4 regions of the Halomonas binhaiensis genome follow, and region 4 is predicted to be linked to each of the others. Evidence: predicted binding sites of a transcription regulator. Region 4 holds the regulator's gene; each other region holds the start of a gene.

Region 1 (4,360 bases), 1.3 Mb from region 4:
ACCCGACTGCCATCGATCCGTAGGCTTTCGAGTGAGCTTGGCGTCAGTCGTAACGTCGCCATTGAGGCCTATGAGCACCTCATCGCCCAGGGACTGGTGCGTTCCAGGCCGGGATCGGGCTTTTTCGTTGCTGACGGTGCCTCCGATGCCTTGCTCAAGAAAGGGGCCGACGCGACCAGCCTGGAAGAGGTGACCAGTGAAATGTGGAATCTCTTTCAGGACGATGAAACCCGCCTGAAACTAGGATGCGGTTGGTTGCCCAGTGCCTATCGCGAAGGAGACGAGCTGGCGTATGCCATTCGCCAGGTCACTCGGCAAAGTCGCCCTGGCATTTTTGATTACGGCACCCCGATGGGAATGCCTCAGTTGAGAGTGCTCATACAAGAGCGCCTCAGGTTGTTGGGCATCTCGGCCGATGCCAACCAGATCATGCTGACGGGTGGGGGGAGTTATGCCCTGGACCTGGTTGCCCGGTTGATGTTGAAACCCGGCGATAGTGTATTTGTCGAATCGCCGGGCTATTACAATCTGTTCGGGCTGCTTCGACTGCATCGTGTCAATGTGATTGGTGTTCCCAGACTGAAAGATGGCCCCGATGTCGAGAGGATGGAGTATCTCCTCAAGCATCATCAGCCAAGACTGTTTTTCACCAATAGCGTGTTTCAGAACCCGACCGGTACGACGCTGGGACCAACGGTTGCTCATCGTATCCTGCAACTGGCCGAGAGCCACGACTTCCACATTGTCGAGGATGACATCTACGCAGATTTTCAGCATGACCCCACAATACGTATTGCAGCCTTGGATGGGTTGCAGCGCGTCATCTATCTCGGCAGCTTTTCCAAGACACTGTCGTGTTCACTTCGAGTGGGTTTCATTGCTGCCGAGCCGGCATTGTTGAAGCAATTGGTGGATATCAAGATGCTGACCAGCATTACAGCATCCCAGTTTGCCGAGAGGGTGGTGACGACCATGCTTCAGAATGGCACTTATCGGAAGCTGGTGGAAAGAGTCAGAGTAAAACTTTCAGGCCAGATGGCGGCGACACTCAACCTGGTCAAGGAATCCGGCTGGGAAGTCTTCGCCGAGCCGGCTGGCGGCATGTTCATCTGGGCCCGGCATCCGCATGTTGCGTCTTCGAACCAACTGGTTGCCAATGCACAGGAAGCCGGGATCAGTCTGTCTTCCGGCCACGTTTTCTATCCCCAGGGCGACAACGCTTCCTGGGTGCGTATCAATGTGGCCTATGCTCGGGATAAGCGTGCCATGGCCTTTCTGCGCCAACCTGGCACTTGATGATGTGGTTTATTCGCTTGATTACGCGCTGACTACAATCCCAGAGCAGCAACCTCATCCTCGGGAATCACGTCCACTTCCACTTCTAGCGTCTGCATGCCGCCCCCGGTGACAACCCCCTTGAGCGGGGCGACATCGGCGTAATCGCGTCCCCAACTGAGTACAGGATGCTGTTCGCTGGCCCGGGTGCCATTGGTGGGATCAAGAGCCAACCAGCCCCATTCGGGAATCAATACGGAAAACCAGGCGTGGGACGCGTCGGAGCCGATCAGCCTCGGCTGTCCAGGTGGTGGGGCAGTCTCGAGATAGCCGCTGACATAGCGTGCGGCCAGACCCACGGAACGCAAGGCTGCAATGGCCAGATGTGCGTAGTCCTGGCACACCCCGCGCTTGTGTTGAATCACCTCCAGCGAGGTGGTTTCCAGCGTGCTGAAGCTCGGGTCGTAAGTGAACTCCTCGAAGATGCGTCTGTTGAGTGCATCCGCCATTTCGACAAGATCTCGACCTGGGGTCAGGCAGGGTGCCAGCCAATCTGCCAGTGCCTGGCAGCGCCGGATAAAGGTGGAATCCTGCAGGAATGGCAGCGCACCTTGGCTTTGCGCGTAATGTTCCTGCGCCAGGCGATCACGACATTCCTCCCAGGTCATCTTTCCCACAGGGGGCTCGGGCCGTGGCAGGGTGGTGATCCAGGCGTGCATGGTCACATCAAGGGTGTCGTGGGGAGCATTGACATTGAACAGTGAGACGACATTGCCAAAAGCGTCAAGATACTGTGACTGGTACTCGGGAGTCGGCAAGACCTCCAGACGTATATCCTCGACACGCTGGTAGGAAAGCGTACGTGGTGTCAGCCGTGCCTCGTTCCTGCTCAGGGTTGCGGGCTCGGTATAACGATAGCGAGTGGTATGACGCAGGCGATAACGGGGCATGGTGAGACTCGAAGTGTCGGCGACAGAAAGCTACTGCCCCCAGAGGATGATATCAAGATCTAGCTTGGTCTCATGATGCGTTCAAGCCTTTCTTGCGCGTACCGGCATAGATGTCTCGTCATGGTGCATAAGAGGGATAGGTGCTGGTACAAAAGTCTACTTAACTGTGCGTATTCGACGCAATTGCCTTCAAAATCAAGGAATTTCTTGCAGACTGGCTCGTCGCTTGCTTGGCTAGATCTAGGCCCGGTTGCTAGTGGGCTGAATATACAAAGGAAGATGCAATCCATGTTTTTGAGCATGTGACTGTTGGGCATGTGGTTGCTGAGCATGCGGTTAATGGACATGTGATTGCGGGATAAGGAGGCATTGCCGATGAGCCGAGTCGACTGGCAGCAATATTGCTCCAACGAGTTCTACGATGAACTGATGGCGGCGCCGGGTATGCCTCGAGAAGCTGCGAGGATGCTATGTGATGTGCTGGCTGGATTTGCCCCCAGCGAGCTGGCGGAGCGCAAGACCGCCGCTGAAATTGCTATCCGCACCATGGGCATTACTTTCACAGTCTATTCCGAAGGAAGCATGATCGATCGGGCATGGCCCTTCGACATTGTTCCTCGGATCATTCCAGCTGATGAGTGGCGACGAACAGAGGCAGGTCTTGTCCAGCGTGTTGAAGCCCTCAACCTGTTTATCGACGATCTTTATCACGATCAAAAGGTCATCAAGGACGGAGTGCTTCCTGCCGAAGTCCTGGCCAAGTCGGTCAATTTTCGCCCTCAGTGCGTGGGCATCGATCCACCGCATGGTGTGTGGGCGCATATCTGCGGCTCTGACCTGGTCAGGGGAGATGATGGCACACTCTATGTGCTGGAGGACAATCTGCGCATTCCATCGGGCGTGTCCTACATGCTGGAAAACCGCAATGTGACCAAGCGTGTGCTGCCTGAACTGTTTTCCTCGGGGCGGATTCTTCCTGTGGACGATTACGTGCCACAGCTATACGACATGCTGGTCAGCATGTCGCCTCGTCATTCAGATGACCCCCAGGTAGTGGTTCTGACTCCTGGTATCTACAACTCGGCCTATTACGAGCATGCTTATCTGGCCCAGCAGATGGGTGTGCAGCTGGTGCAGGGTTCGGACCTGATGGTGGATGGCGATGATGTGGTCTATATGCGCACAGTGCGTGGATTGACCCGGGTCGATGTGATCTATCGTCGTATTGATGATGATTTCCTGGATCCTGAGGCCTTTCGGAAGGATTCTGTGCTCGGTGTGCCGGGACTGATGCGGGCCTGGCGCAGCGGTAATGTAGCCTTGGCCAATGCTCCTGGAGCGGGCGTGGCAGATGACAAGGTGGTGTATGCATTTGTCCCGGAATTGATCCGCTATTATCTGGATCAGGAGCCATTGCTTGCCAATGTGCCGAGCTACCTGTGCATGAGAGAGGAAGATCGGCGCTATGTGCTCGATCATCTCGACCAGCTGGTGGTCAAGCCTGCCAATGAGTCGGGCGGTTACGGCATGCTGATGGGACCACATGCAACCCGGGAGGAACGAGAGGCTTTTGCCGAGAGGATCAAGGCGGATCCACGCAATTACATGGCCCAGCCCATGCTCAAGCTGTCGACGACACCCACCTTGTTTGATGGTCGGCCAGAACCGCGCCATGTTGATCTGCGCCCGTTCATTCTTTCTGGACAGGGTTCTACCTATGTCACGACAGGTGGTTTGACTCGGGTGGCGCTGAACAAGGGCTCCCTGGTGGTCAATTCCTCACAGGGTGGCGGCAGCAAGGATACCTGGATTGTCGAGACGGAAATGGTCGAGACAGGAGTGGTCGAGCCAGGATTGGCTGAGACAAGGCTGACCGAGACGGGAGGGTACTGATCATGCCGATGCTTTCACGTGTAGCCGAGAACCTGTACTGGATGGCTCGTTATGTCGAACGAGCCGAAGATACGGCTCGTCTGGTCAATGTTACCAATCACCTGATGCTGGATCTGCCGCGGCGTCAGCCGTTGATGTGGTCTGCGGTCGTTGATATCACAGGGGGAAGCGAAGATTTTGCCAATCTCTATGATCAGCCCAATGATCGTAATGTGATGCAGTTCCTGTGTGCCGACCAACGC
Region 2 (4,360 bases), 1.9 Mb from region 4:
AGGAAATGACGGGCCAGGCGCGGAATATCCTCGCGCCGCTGGGCCAATCTTGGCAGATGCACACGGATCACGTTGAGACGGTGGAACAGGTCCTCACGAAAACGCCCATCGGTGACCAGGGATTCCAGATTCTGGTGAGTGGCAGCGATGATTCGCACGTCGACGCGTACCGGTGTGTGACCACCTACTCGATAAAACTCGCCATCGGCCAGCACACGCAGCAACCGGGTCTGGGTCTCCGCGGGCATATCGCCGATCTCATCGAGAAACAGGGTGCCACCATCAGCCTGCTCGAAGCGCCCCTGGCGCTGGCCGCCGGCACCGGTAAAGGCCCCTTTTTCATGACCGAAAAGCTCTGACTCGATCAGGTCTCTCGGAATCGCTGCCATGTTCAAGGCGATGAAAGGACGTCCCGCCCGCGGGCTATGCTGATGGAGGGCACGGGCAACACGCTCCTTGCCGGTACCAGACTCCCCATTGATCAGTACAGTGATATGAGAATGGGCCAGGCGGCCAATGGCGCGAAAGACTTCCTGCATGGCCGGTGCTTCGCCAATGATCTCGGCGTCCAGTCCTTCGGGTACGCTGACCGGACGCTGGCGTTCACGTGCATGAGCTACTGCACGCCGCACCAGAGCCAGGGCCTCATCCACATCAAATGGCTTGGGCAGATACTCGAAGGCACCTCCCTGGTAGGAGGCCACTGCGCTATCCAGGTCAGAGTGAGCGGTCATCACGATGACCGGAAGATCCGGATGTATCTCGCGCACCTTGGCCATCAGGTCAAGACCATCGATGCCTGGCATGCGAATGTCCGTCACCAGCACATCAGGGGGGTCCTGCAGCAGCCGATCCAGTAACCGGTCGGCACGGTCGATGGTTTCGACGTTGAGGTCGGGCTGAGCCAGGGCGCGCTCCAGCACCCAGCGAATGGCACGATCGTCGTCGACGATCACAACGCGTGCAGCATCAGTCATGACGCTTCTCCAGTGGAATCAGCAGTCGAAATTCAGTGCGTCCTGGTTCGGAATCGCATTCAATCAGCCCACGATGCTGGTGCAGAATCGATTGAGCAATGGACAGTCCCAGTCCACTACCTTCAGCGCGTCCAGACACCATGGGATAAAACAGGGTTTCATGCAGCTCGCTGGGAATGCCGGGGCCGTTGTCGGTCAAGCTCAACTCGCACACCAGGCGATGACGCTGGGCGCCGAGGGTAAACTGGCGCCGGGCTCGGGTGCGCATGATCAGCGTCGGCATGGGCGTGGCCGATTCGGTCAAGGCCTGAACCGCATTACGCGCAATATTGAGTACCGCCTGGATCAGTTGAGCCTCGTCACCATGCAGTTCCGGCAGACTGGGATCGTAATCTCGCTGGATATTCACGGATGGCTCTTCGGCCAGCACCAGAGAGCGCACGCGCTCCAGTACCTTGTGCACGTTGAGAGGCTCATCATGCCTGATTCGATTAGGCCCCAGCATGGAGTCGACCAGATCACGCAGCCGATCGACCTCTTCGATGATGATATGGGTAAACTCCTTGAGCTGCGGCGCATCCACAAGATCTCGTTCAAGCAGTTGCGCCGCCCCCCGAATCCCCCCAAGCGGGTTCTTGACTTCATGAGCCAGCCCCCTGGCCAGAATCTTCATGCTCTCCTGGCGTGACTGCAGGGCTTCTTCCCGGGAAATTCTCAGCAACCGGTCAAGTGGCTGCATTTCCAGCAACAGTTGGTCGGCAGACAGAGGGGTCACGGTATAATCCACCGTCAGGATCTCTCCTCCGGCGATACATAAGCGTGCCTCACGCTGGGTATAGGGGTGCAAGGCGTCCCGTGACTTGGCCAGCACCTCACCGATATTGTCCTCTCCTGCCAGCAGGTCAGGTAGGTACTGACCATCGAGCCGACTAAGGCTCAGGGCCAGCAATGATTCAGCGGCTGGATTCATCCAAGTCAGTCGAAGCCCACCATCAAGCAACAACACCGCTGTGGAAAGATGTTCAGTGATGCCCTGGATCATGCCTTTCAAATCTCCTGTGCAACATGCGCACACCATTTGCCGGCCATGGGCACGTACTCCCTACCCTGATGCACTACGCTGTACACCCCTTGCCTGCTACCAGTACAACCAGCAAACGCTTGATGCTCATCGCTTCGTGCCGGGTCACTAACAACCTCTAAAAGAGGTAGCAAGAACTGGGCCAGCTCCAAGGTAGCGCGCTGGTGCCGAAGTGGCGCTTCTATGCACCATAGTAGTGCACCACTCTGGTGCATCACCATGATTACCGCTCTAAAATGTGCCGTCTTGTAGTAAGGCAACGTAGCCAGACTGGGCAAAAATAAAGCGGGCTCCGCATTGCGGAGCCCGCTTCCATATGGATTCGACATAACGGAAGAGGCCAACTGCTGCCTGACAGTTCGTCTTCCACCGCTGTCTTTAGCAGCTGTCTTTAGCAGCTATAGTACATGTCGAACTCGACCGGGTGCGTCGCCATGCGAATGCGCTCGACGTCCTGGGACTTGAGTTCGATGTAGGCATCGATCATGTCGTCGGTGAACACTCCACCCTCGGTGAGGAAGGCGCGGTCGGCATCCAGAGCTTCCAGGGCCTGATCCAGACTCTCGGCCACGGTCGGGATGGCCTTGCCTTCTTCCGGCGGCAGGTCATACAGGTTCTTGTCCATGGCATCGCCAGGATGAATCTTGTTCTTGATACCGTCGATACCCGCCATCAGCAGCGCTGCAAAGCACAGATAGGGATTGGCTGTCGGGTCAGGGAAACGTACCTCGACACGCTTGGCCTTGGGGCTGGAAGTGTACGGGATACGAATCGAGGCAGAGCGGTTACGTGCACTGTAGGCCAGCATGACCGGTGCTTCGAAGCCCGGTACCAGACGCTTGTAGGAATTGGTGGAAGCGTTGGTGAAGGCGTTCAGCGCACGAGCATGCTTGATGATACCGCCGATGTAGTACAGCGCCATTTCTGACAGGCCAGCATACTGGTCGCCAGCAAACTGGTTGACCCCGTCCTTCCAGAAAGACTGGTGGACATGCATACCACTGCCGTTATCACCAACCAGCGGCTTGGGCATGAAAGTCGCTGTCTTGCCGTAGGCATCGGCAACGTTGTGCACGACGTACTTGAGCGCCTGCACTTCGTCGGCTTTCTTCACCAGAGTGTTGAAGGCAACACCGATTTCGTTCTGACCGGCATTGGACACCTCATGGTGGTGAACCTCGACCTTCTGACCGATGGCTTCCAGGGTGTTGCACATGGCACCACGGATATCGTGGAAGCTGTCGACCGGGGGAACCGGGAAGTAGCCGCCCTTGACCCGCGGACGGTGCCCCAGATTGCCACCTTCCACAGCGCGATCGGTAGACCAGGCACCCTCCCCGGAAGAAATCTTGTACATGGCGCCTTCGATGTCGGCCTTCCAGTGAACCTCATCAAAGATGAAGAACTCGGGCTCCGGGCCAAAGAAGGCGGTGTCGCCCAGACCAGCAGACTGCAGATAGGCCTCGGCGCGCTTGGCGATGGAGCGCGGATCACGCTCGTAGCCCTGCATGGTGGCCGGTTCGATGATGTCACAGACCAGCACCACAGTAGTGTCTTCGGTGAACGGATCGAGATAGGCAGTGCCATCTTCCGGGCGCAGAATCATGTCAGACTCATTGATGCCCTTCCAACCAGAGATGGAGGAACCATCGAACATCTGACCGTTTTCGAAGAACTCTTCGTCCACGTCACGGGCAGGAATAGTGACATGCTGCTCTTTACCACCGGTATCGGTAAAACGCAGATCGACCCACTTCACATCATGTTCTTCAATCAGGGCAAGTGTCTTTTCTGACATGCGGTCCTCCAGTTGAGCTTGTCTTGTATTCAAGGGCTCGTAGTTGGGTGCTCAGGTAGTTAGGTGCTCGTAATTCAAAAAACAGAGTTCAAAAAACTGAATTCAAAGCCAGGCACGAGTGTTCCGACGGGTCGGCCATTCGCCATGGTTGCCGCTTCCAGAGCAGGGGTTCCTCTACTCTTTCGGAGTAGCGAATCTGTTGTAGCACGCTACTGGGCGGCTGCCCACGGTCGCCTGTGCGACATGATCTCACTTGCCATTCACAATGCAGACTGCGTGCCAAAATTGCACCACCAAGGGTAGAAAAAATCTCAACAATTTGATTTTGCGAGTTATTTATTTTTCATCACGTGCGCCACGATGGTTCAACCTGGGCCTTCTGGGTGTTGTGACCATGAAATCCCAACCTCCAAGGCACCAACATGGTGCACAAAGAAGCAAAAAGCACCATATCAGGGCATGCGCAGTCCCGAAGAATCCTGAGTCCCGAGGAGCGCGCAGGCA
Region 3 (4,360 bases), 640 kb from region 4:
CTCTTCTACCGTGCGCTCATTGAGAATGCGATAGTGAATGAGGTCGGCAATGGTCCCCATCTTGATACCATGAGTCCTGGCGAACTCCTCGAGCTCAGGGCGACGTGCCATGCTGCCGTCTTCATTCATGATCTCGCAGATCACACCGCTGGGGTCACAACCGGCCAGGGCCGCCAGGTCGCAGGCCGCCTCGGTATGGCCTGCGCGGCGCAGCACTCCACCGGGCTCAGCCATCAACGGAAAGATATGCCCCGGCTGCACAATATCCACACTCGTGGCATTGCGTGCACAGGCGGCCTGCACAGTACGCGCACGATCGGCAGCGGAAATACCGGTAGTCACGCCTTCAGCTGCCTCGATGGACAACGTGAACTTGGTGCCGTATCCGGAACCGTTGTCCTGCACCATCAAGGGCAAGTTGAGCTGAGCACAGCGTTCGTGGGTCATGGGCATGCAGATCAAGCCACGAGCATGCACTGCCATGAAGTTGATATGCTGAGCCTCAACCTTTTCGGCAGCCATGATGATGTCGCCTTCGTTCTCACGATCTTCATCATCCATCAGGATGACCATGCGCCCCTGGCGAATGTCTTCGATCAGCTCGGCGATGGGGGCGATTCCCCCATTGAAGGAGTGCGACATGACGTCTCCCTATAAATATCGGCTTGGCGCTGTCGCAGCCCGGCGACAACATCGTCGCTGACCTGCGTCGGACACCAGAATCGGCGTCAGGGTACCGTGACGCGGCATCTGGCGCCAGTAAGAAGCGTTGGAAGCATTTGCCCAACCCTGTATCAAATCCGTCCTGACGGCCTATCTGACAGGGCGGGCAAGAATTCGCCAGTCCTTGCCAAATGCCCGAATATCAAGGATATCCAGTGGGCGCTGCTGGTCCATGCGTTCAAGGCCAAGGTTCAGCAAGGGACGAGCCTCGCTCCCCAACAGTGTCGGTGCCAGATATAGCCGCAGCTCATCGACCAGGCCAGCATCCATCATCGCACCGGCCAATGTCGCCCCTGTCTCTACCAGCACATCATTGCATTGCTCATGTTCAGCCAGCCAGGACAACAGAGCAGCAAGATCTACCCGACCATCCTCCCCTGCGGGCAACTCAAGTATCTCGGCTCCCGCCTGTTCAAGCTTGGCCCAGCGCGCACTCTGAATGCCTGCCACCGTCACCACCAGGGTACGTCCCGGCTCCACCAGGCAGGCTGCAGCCAATGGCATGCGCAAGGTGCTGTCCAGTATCACGCGCAGCGGCTGACGTGCCGCAATGGCCTCCACAGACACGCCCTCGATCTCACCCAATTGTTCAGGGCGCACTGTCAGGCGAGCATTATCAAAAATGATCGAGTCCACCCCCGTGAGAATGGCACAACTCTCGGCGCGCAGACGCTGGACATCCCTCCTGGCTTCAGGACCAGTGATCCACTGGGATTCGCCGGAAGGCATGGCAGTACGCCCATCCAGGCTCATTGCCATCTTCAAGCGAATTCTTGGCCTGCCCTGCACCATGCGCAGCAGGAAACCAGCATTCAGGGCCCAGGCATCCTCTTCGAGGATTCCGACATCGACCTGAATGCCCGCTGCACGCATGCGCTCGATCCCACGTCCGGCAACCAGGGGATTGGGATCCTGCATGGCAACCACGACACGGGCAACACCAGCCTGAATCAGCGCTTCACAGCAGGGGCCAGTACGCCCCTGGTGTGAACAGGGTTCCAGGGTCACGTAGGCGGTGGCACCACCAGTCTTGTCTCCCGCCTCGGCCAATGCATGAATTTCAGCATGCGCTTCTCCCGAGCGCATGTGGAAACCTTCCCCGACGAGCGCTCCATCCTTGACCAATACACAGCCAACCCTTGGATTAGGCATGGTGGTATAGCGACCACGCTCAGCCAGGCGCAGGGCTCTAGCCATCCAGGCTTCATCACTCATGGGCATCATCGCGCTTTCCCTCCATGGCCATTATCCGGGGAGAAATGGGGTTCCTGGGCCAGTCGATCAATTTCGGCCCGGAACTCATCGATATCCTGAAAGCTGCGATATACCGAGGCAAAGCGGATATATGCCACCTGGTCGAGGCGCTTGAGTGCACTCATGACCTCCTCACCCACATCCCGGGCATGGATTTCACGTTCACCACGCGCTCGCAGTGACTGGCGAATGCGTTCTACCGCCGCCTCAATGGACTCGGCACTGACAGGACGCTTTTCCAGGGCACGCAGCATACCGCCACGCAACTTGGCTTCATCGAACACTTCACGAGTGCCATCTGACTTGATGATGCGCGGCATCAGCAACTCTGCAGTCTCATAGGTGGTAAAGCGCTCACCGCAGTCGGCACACTGCCGGCGCCGGCGTACCTGGTCGCCCTCGGCCACCAGGCGGGAGTCAGTCACGCGCGTATCCTGAGCGCCACAGAAGGGGCAGTGCATAGCGGCATATCCAAGTAGACGAAAGTGTCGGCATAGTGTAACGGGTGGCAGCTTTCTCGCCCAGTTGTCGCTCCATCCTGGCGCAATTTGTTCCTGCCTCCGGCTCTAGCTTATATAACAAGCGGGACATCCATATTCACTTGGAGCATGCCCATGCAGGTACATGGGACTCGATACATGGGACTAGGACATGGGGACCGGTACATGAAATACCGATGAGCAAGCTTGGCATGCCCTGTGCTTAAAGCTGGTATGAACCTGTATTCAGAACTGCGTCAACGACCTGCGCTTCGTCATTGGAGGAAAACCATGACCCGCTCTCCAAGCTCCGCCCTGCCACTCTCGGCCGACGCTTTCATCACGCGTGCTCGTCCCCTGATCGAACTGCTCTATGGACCTCGCTGCGACGAAGTCATGCGTCGCCTGATGCGCCTCGTGGACGCCCATCGCGACGTCCTGACGCCCCAGGATGGTGCAGAAGCCGTGGACCTGTGGAGCGAACGGGACCAATGGGTGATCCTCTATGGTGATTCCATCATCGAAGAGGGTCGCACACCGCTGGAAGCACTGGACGACTTTCTTGAGTCGCATCTCAGCGAAGTCATCAGCGGCGCTCATGTACTGCCCTTCTTTCCCTGGAGCAGCGACGATGGGTTCTCGGTCATCCATTATCGGGAAGTCAATCCAAGCCTGGGAGACTGGCAGGATATCCGCCGCCTGGCCAGCCATCGAGACTTGATGGTGGACCTGGTGCTCAATCATGCCTCCCGGGAATCCTTGTGGTTTGCCGACTATCTGGGCGGCAGCCTTCCCGGACGCGACTTCTTCATTGAAATGGACCCTGACACAGACCTTTCCGATGTGGTGCGCCCGCGCAGCTCTCCATTGCTGGTCCCCGTTGCGACTCGCCGCGGTGTACGCCACCTGTGGGCCACCTTTTCCGAGGATCAGATCGATCTCAACTTTGCCAACCCCGATGTATTACTGGAGTTCATCGGCATTCTGCTGTTCTACCTGGAGCAAGGCGCCCGGGTGATCCGGCTGGATGCCATTGCCTATCTATGGAAACGCCCTGGCACCAGCTGCATTCACCTGCCCGAAACCCATGCCGTGGTGAAGCTGCTACGCGCTCTGGTCGATCATATGGCGCCAGGCACGCTGATCATTACCGAAACCAATGTTCCTCACGCAGAGAACATCAGTTACTTTGGCTTATCCGGAACCGGGAGTTCCTCCCAGGTTTACGAGCAACAACCACTGGTGCCCGATGAGGCCCACCTGGTCTATCAGTTCACCCTGCCTCCCCTGCTGTTGCATACCTTGACCAGTGGCGAGGCGGACACGCTGGCCAGATGGATCGGCAGCCTGCCATACCTGCCACCGGGCTGCAGCTATCTCAACTTCACGGCCAGCCATGATGGCATCGGGGTACGCCCTCTGGAGGGCTGGTTGGAGCCCCACGACATCGATGCCTTGATGACCCTGATGCAACGCTTCGGCGGATTCATCAGCATGCGCAGCCAGGCTGATGGCAGCGACAGCCCCTACGAGCTCAATATCACCTGGTTTGCTGCCATGAGCGGTACCCGCAAAGGCCCCGATCCGTGGCAAATGGAGCGTTTTCTGCTCAGCCAGAACCTGATGCTGGCACTCAAGGGTATTCCCGCGATCTATCTGCACTGCCTCACAGCGACACAGAACGATCTGGAAGGAGTCGAGCATAGCGGTCGCTTGCGTTCCATCAATCGCAAGCGCTGGCAACGCGAACAGCTCGAGGAACTACTGGCCAGCCGACATACCCCCACCCGTGAAGTCTTTCATGCCTTGACGCGGCGCCTGTCGATTCGCAAGCAGGAACCCTGTTTTCATCCGGATGCAGGACAGCGCGTCATACCCAGTTCTTCCGCATTACTGGTGATTGA
Region 4 (4,360 bases):
CTCCCGGCACATCAAAGAGAGTGCGCTCGGGAGGGAGAATGGCTTCCAATGTCATAATGATGGGGGATCAACGGAGTCCGGTGCCCTGAGCTCGGGCTTGAGATTTTTCCTTATGCTTGACCAACTGACGATCAAGCTTGTCGGCAAGCGCGTCGATGGCGGCATACATATCGCCATCTTGTGCATCAGCATGGAGATCAGCACCGGCGGCGTGAAGCGTGCAGGCGGCGTGCTGGCGTTCCTTCTCCACTGACAATGTCACCTGAACGTTGGTGATATTGTCGTAGTGGCGCTCCACTCGAGTGAGCTTCTCTTGTACGTAGTCACGCAGGGGGTCGGTCAGTTCAACGTGATGGCCGGTGATGTTTACTTGCATGACAAGCTCCTTGCTCTTGCATGTGGTAGCTCGATTGTAACCCTTTTTCTGATCCTGCAAACCCCCTCATCGAAGTTGCTTGAAATCTGGCAGGAGAGCCCGTGATTCAGCAACTTGTATGGTTTATCAGCTTGTCCAGCAGGCGGATTCAACGGCAGCGGGTGTTTGCGGGCAGTCCTTGCGACTTTAAGACGCGCCTCAGCGTAGACGTTTTCTCTCGCTGGATGAGGGAATATGCATCGACTCACGGTACTTGGCTACTGTACGTCGGGCCACGTTGACGCCAGTCGCATTAAGCAGCTCGACCAGCTTGCTGTCGGATAGCGGCTTGCGAGGAGGCTCGTCCTGGATGAGTTTCTTGATCATGGCGCGAATTGCTGTGCTGGAATGAGCGTCGCCATCGTTGCCTACCTGGCTGGAGAAAAAGTATTTGAGTTCGAAGACGCCACGGGGGGTATAGATGAACTTCTGTGTCGTGACTCGAGAGATGGTGGACTCATGCATCTCGACCTTGTCTGCAATGTCGGCCAGGATCAGGGGTTTCATTGCTTCTTCGCCATGATCTAGAAAGTCGATCTGGCGTGCCATGATTTCACGGCCCACCTTGAGCAGGGTGTCATTGCGGCTGGATAGACTCTTGAGAAGCCAGCGGGCTTCCTGCAGATGATCCTTGAGAAACTGGTTGTCCTGGCTTTTATCGGCACGGCGAATCAAGGCTGCGTAGTCGGGTTGAATACGCAGTCGCGGCATGGCATCAGGGTTGAGCTCTACCTGCCAGCCAGCGGCGCTGTGGCGTACGATGAGGTCAGGTATCACGTAGTCTGAGCTGTTGTCACCGAATTGACTGCCGGGGCGCGGATCGAGGCTGCGTATGAGGCGGATGACGCTGTCGAGCTGGTCGTCATCCAGGCTGAGACGGCGCTTGAGCATGCGACGATCATCAGCAGCCAGAGCCTCGAGAAACTGGCGGACCAGACGCCCTGCCTGGGCCAGCAGAGGCGTTTCCCTGGGCAATGCATCGAGTTGCAGGGATAGGCACTCGCGCAGGTCGCGAGCGAAGACGCCGGTGGGTTCGAACTGTTGCAGGCGCTTGAGAATGGCCTCGACATCGCTCAGGGTCAATGGCTCCAGACCTTGGCCGAGAAGGCCTTCATGGATGTCTTCCAATGGCTGATCGAGATAACCGTCGCTGGTGACAGCATCAATCAGGCTTTCGGCGATGCGGTTTTCTGCTGGAGAAATGTCGAGCATGGCCAACTGCCAACTGAGATGGCTCTGGAGTGACTGGCTATCGGCCTGACGCTCGAAGTCGGGCGCTTCACCGCTGCCGGCAGGTGCCATGCCGAGGTCCTGGAAGGTGTCCTCCCATTCGCTGTCGGTCGTCAGGTCTGCAGGAATTTCATCGGCCCAGTCGTCATCTGTGGTTTCCTGGGCCTGTTGCTCGCCAAAATCATCTTCCAGCTCGAGCATGGGGTTGGAATCCAGGGCCTGCTGGATCTCCTGGCGCAGGTCCAGGGTGGATAGCTGCAACAGAGCAATGGCCTGTTGCAGTTGGGGAGTCATGGTGAGCTGGGTGCCAAGACGCAGCTGCAGTGACGCCTTGAGGGCCATTAGCGAATTCCGGTTAAGGAAACACTGATGGATATTACAGTGCTTCTCGGGTGGATGATCGCATCACACTAACGGCGAGTCGGGCGGCATGCAAGTCCCTTGCCAACATTAGTTAAAGGCGGAAGTTTTCGCCTAGATACACTTCCTTGACCCGCTGGTTGGCAAGAATGTCATGGGCATTGCCTTCAGCGATGATCTGTCCATCGCCCACGATGTAGGCATGATCACAGATATCGAGTGTCTCGCGGACGTTGTGGTCGGTAATCAGAACGCCGATATTGCGTGCCTTGAGCTGGCGAATGATGGCCTTGATCTCACCGACGGAAATGGGATCGACGCCGGCAAAGGGCTCATCAAGAAGAATGAAGGCGGGTTCTGTTGCCAGGGCGCGGGCAATCTCCACCCTGCGACGTTCACCGCCGGACAATGCCATGCCGGGATTGTCGCGGATATGGGTGACATGGAAGTCTTCCAGCAGTTGCTCCAGGCGCTGTTGACGGCCGGCCTTGTCAAGGTCCTTGCGAGTTTCGAGAATCGCCATGATGTTATCGGCAACCGTCAGCTTGCGGAATATCGAGGCTTCCTGGGGCAGGTAGCCAATTCCGGCAAGTGCTCGCTCGTGCATGGCGGCACGACTCAGGTCCATTTCGTCAATGGCAACTTCGCCGGAGTCTGCGCGCACCAGTCCCACGATCATGTAGAACGAGGTGGTCTTGCCGGCACCATTGGGGCCGAGCAGACCGACAATGCTGCCCTGGCGAATGGACAAGCTGATGTCATGGACGACGCGGCGTTTCTTGTAGCTCTTGGCCAGGTTGCGGGCGTGAAGCGTCTTCATCAGTTACCTTGCTCCGGCTCGAGAGTCATGCGAATACGCTGATTGCCCTGAACGCCTTCAGCACTGGAGCGGGCCTGCACTACCTTGCGATCGAGGAAGTATTCCACATAGGCGCCATCGAAGGTGTCGCCTCCCTTGTGCAGCTCGGCCTGGTTGATCAGCTCGATGCGGCGCTCAGGGACGTGATAGATGACTCGATGCCCCCACCCCTTGACCACGGGTTCTTCGGGAGAGGGTTTTTGCTCGAGGTAGGCGCGCTGACCGGTGGCCGTGGCCAGCGACAGCTCGCCCTTGTTGTTGCGCCGAATTTCTACCCGGTCGCCGGTGAGGAGCATGCTGCCCTGCTGGATGCGTACATTGCCGGTATAGACAGCCGTGCCAGCCTTGTCATCCAGATCAAGCTGATCGGCTTCGACCTGAATCGGGGCAGTGCGGTCACTTTCCAGGGCCAGGGCAGCGCTGCTGCCGAGGCAGGTGGCAAGGCCCAGGCACAGGGCGAGCAGGTGAGTGGTGCTCGGACGCGTCATTGGGCAGACTCCTTTTGGGGTTCGGGCGGATGAAAGCCAGTCACATTGTCGGTCAGGCGGGCGCGATTGTCATGAATCCAGGCATCGAAACGCTCGCCACGCATTTCCTGGGGCGGTTGGCGTAACAGGGCAGGGGTTTCGCTCCAGGCGTGACCTGTCTTGTTATCGTAGTGGAGTTCTTCGGTATCCAGCTGCCAACGTTCCTGCGGTGCTTCTAGGTGAGCGTTGCCGGTAAGGACGATGGGGTTGCCATCAGGCCCCAGGCGTCCTTCGTCTGCACTGGCAATCCAGTCCCTTCCGTCATCGTCGATCAGTTCGAGATCTGGTGTCTTCAGGCGGGTGACATCATCCTCCGGAGTATGTGCCAGACGTGGAGTGGTAGCACGCTGATACGCTTGGCCCTGGGCATTGAAGCGAGTCAGCTTGGCATCCTCCAGGTAGTAGTCCGGTTCCCCCGCCTCGTTCTTGGGGATCATGTTGGGAATGATGGTATCGCGTGGATCAAGAAAAGCCAGCCATGCTCCCAGCCCTAGTAGTATCACTACCAGCCAGAAGCGGAAGCCGGGCTTTCGCAGGCGCAATTGCATGTTCAGTGACCACTGTGCAAATAGGTATCGAGCACGCTGTCCCAATGACCCTGGGCCATCAGTAGGCGGTCGCAGATTTCACGCACAGCACCATGTCCCCCATGGCGTTCGGTGACCCAGTGAGCATGCTTCTGTATATAGTCGGGGGCACCGGGAACGCTGATGCCTACGCCTACATGATGAATGCAAGGCAGGTCGGGGAGGTCGTCACCGCAGTAAGCGACCTGGTGCAGTTCAAGGCCAAGTGCTGTGCAGAGAGTCTTGAGCTCGACAAGCTTCTTTTCCACACCTTGGCTGACATGGCGGATGCCCAGAGCATCGGCTCGATGCTCGACCATGGTGGAGCGCCTTCCAGTAATGATCGCGACTTCAATGCCTGCGCGCTTGAGCAGTTTCAGTCCGTGTCCATCCAGCGTGTTGA

Evidence for each region. Region 4 encodes sigma-54, which starts transcription at its own class of promoters, with help from an activator protein. Its sites were predicted from a motif close to TGGCACNNNNNTTGCTNT; they were not measured.
Region 1: E4T21_RS01450 (circularly permuted type 2 ATP-grasp protein) is a predicted target of sigma-54. The motif match lies at 2,441-2,458, and genes of this name have one in related genera.
Region 2: glnL (nitrogen regulation protein NR(II)) is a predicted target of sigma-54. The motif match lies at 2,186-2,203, and genes of this name have one in related genera.
Region 3: E4T21_RS04285 (sugar phosphorylase) is a predicted target of sigma-54. The motif match lies at 2,665-2,682, and genes of this name have one in related genera.

Annotation. Positions count from the first base shown of each region.
Region 1 is NZ_CP038437.2:343,696-348,055, forward strand. It holds gene E4T21_RS01440 (aminotransferase-like domain-containing protein) at 1-1,296, shown strand, start outside; gene E4T21_RS01445 (transglutaminase family protein) at 1,329-2,225, opposite strand; gene E4T21_RS01450 (circularly permuted type 2 ATP-grasp protein) at 2,601-4,118, shown strand; gene E4T21_RS01455 (alpha-E domain-containing protein) at 4,121-4,360, shown strand, end outside.
Region 2 is NZ_CP038437.2:4,567,045-4,571,404, forward strand. It holds gene ntrC (nitrogen regulation protein NR(I)) at 1-977, opposite strand, end outside; gene glnL (nitrogen regulation protein NR(II)) at 970-2,019, opposite strand; gene glnA (glutamate--ammonia ligase) at 2,450-3,856, opposite strand.
Region 3 is NZ_CP038437.2:973,835-978,194, reverse strand. It holds gene ribBA (bifunctional 3,4-dihydroxy-2-butanone-4-phosphate synthase/GTP cyclohydrolase II) at 1-642, opposite strand, end outside; gene ribD (bifunctional diaminohydroxyphosphoribosylaminopyrimidine deaminase/5-amino-6-(5-phosphoribosylamino)uracil reductase RibD) at 814-1,947, opposite strand; gene nrdR (transcriptional regulator NrdR) at 1,944-2,438, opposite strand; gene E4T21_RS04285 (sugar phosphorylase) at 2,748-4,360, shown strand, end outside.
Region 4 is NZ_CP038437.2:1,617,584-1,621,943, forward strand. It holds gene ptsN (PTS IIA-like nitrogen regulatory protein PtsN) at 1-55, opposite strand, end outside; gene hpf (ribosome hibernation-promoting factor, HPF/YfiA family) at 68-376, opposite strand; gene E4T21_RS07035 (RNA polymerase factor sigma-54) at 575-1,987, opposite strand; gene lptB (LPS export ABC transporter ATP-binding protein) at 2,100-2,825, opposite strand; gene lptA (lipopolysaccharide transport periplasmic protein LptA) at 2,825-3,352, opposite strand; gene lptC (LPS export ABC transporter periplasmic protein LptC) at 3,349-3,939, opposite strand; gene E4T21_RS07055 (KdsC family phosphatase) at 3,942-4,360, opposite strand, start outside.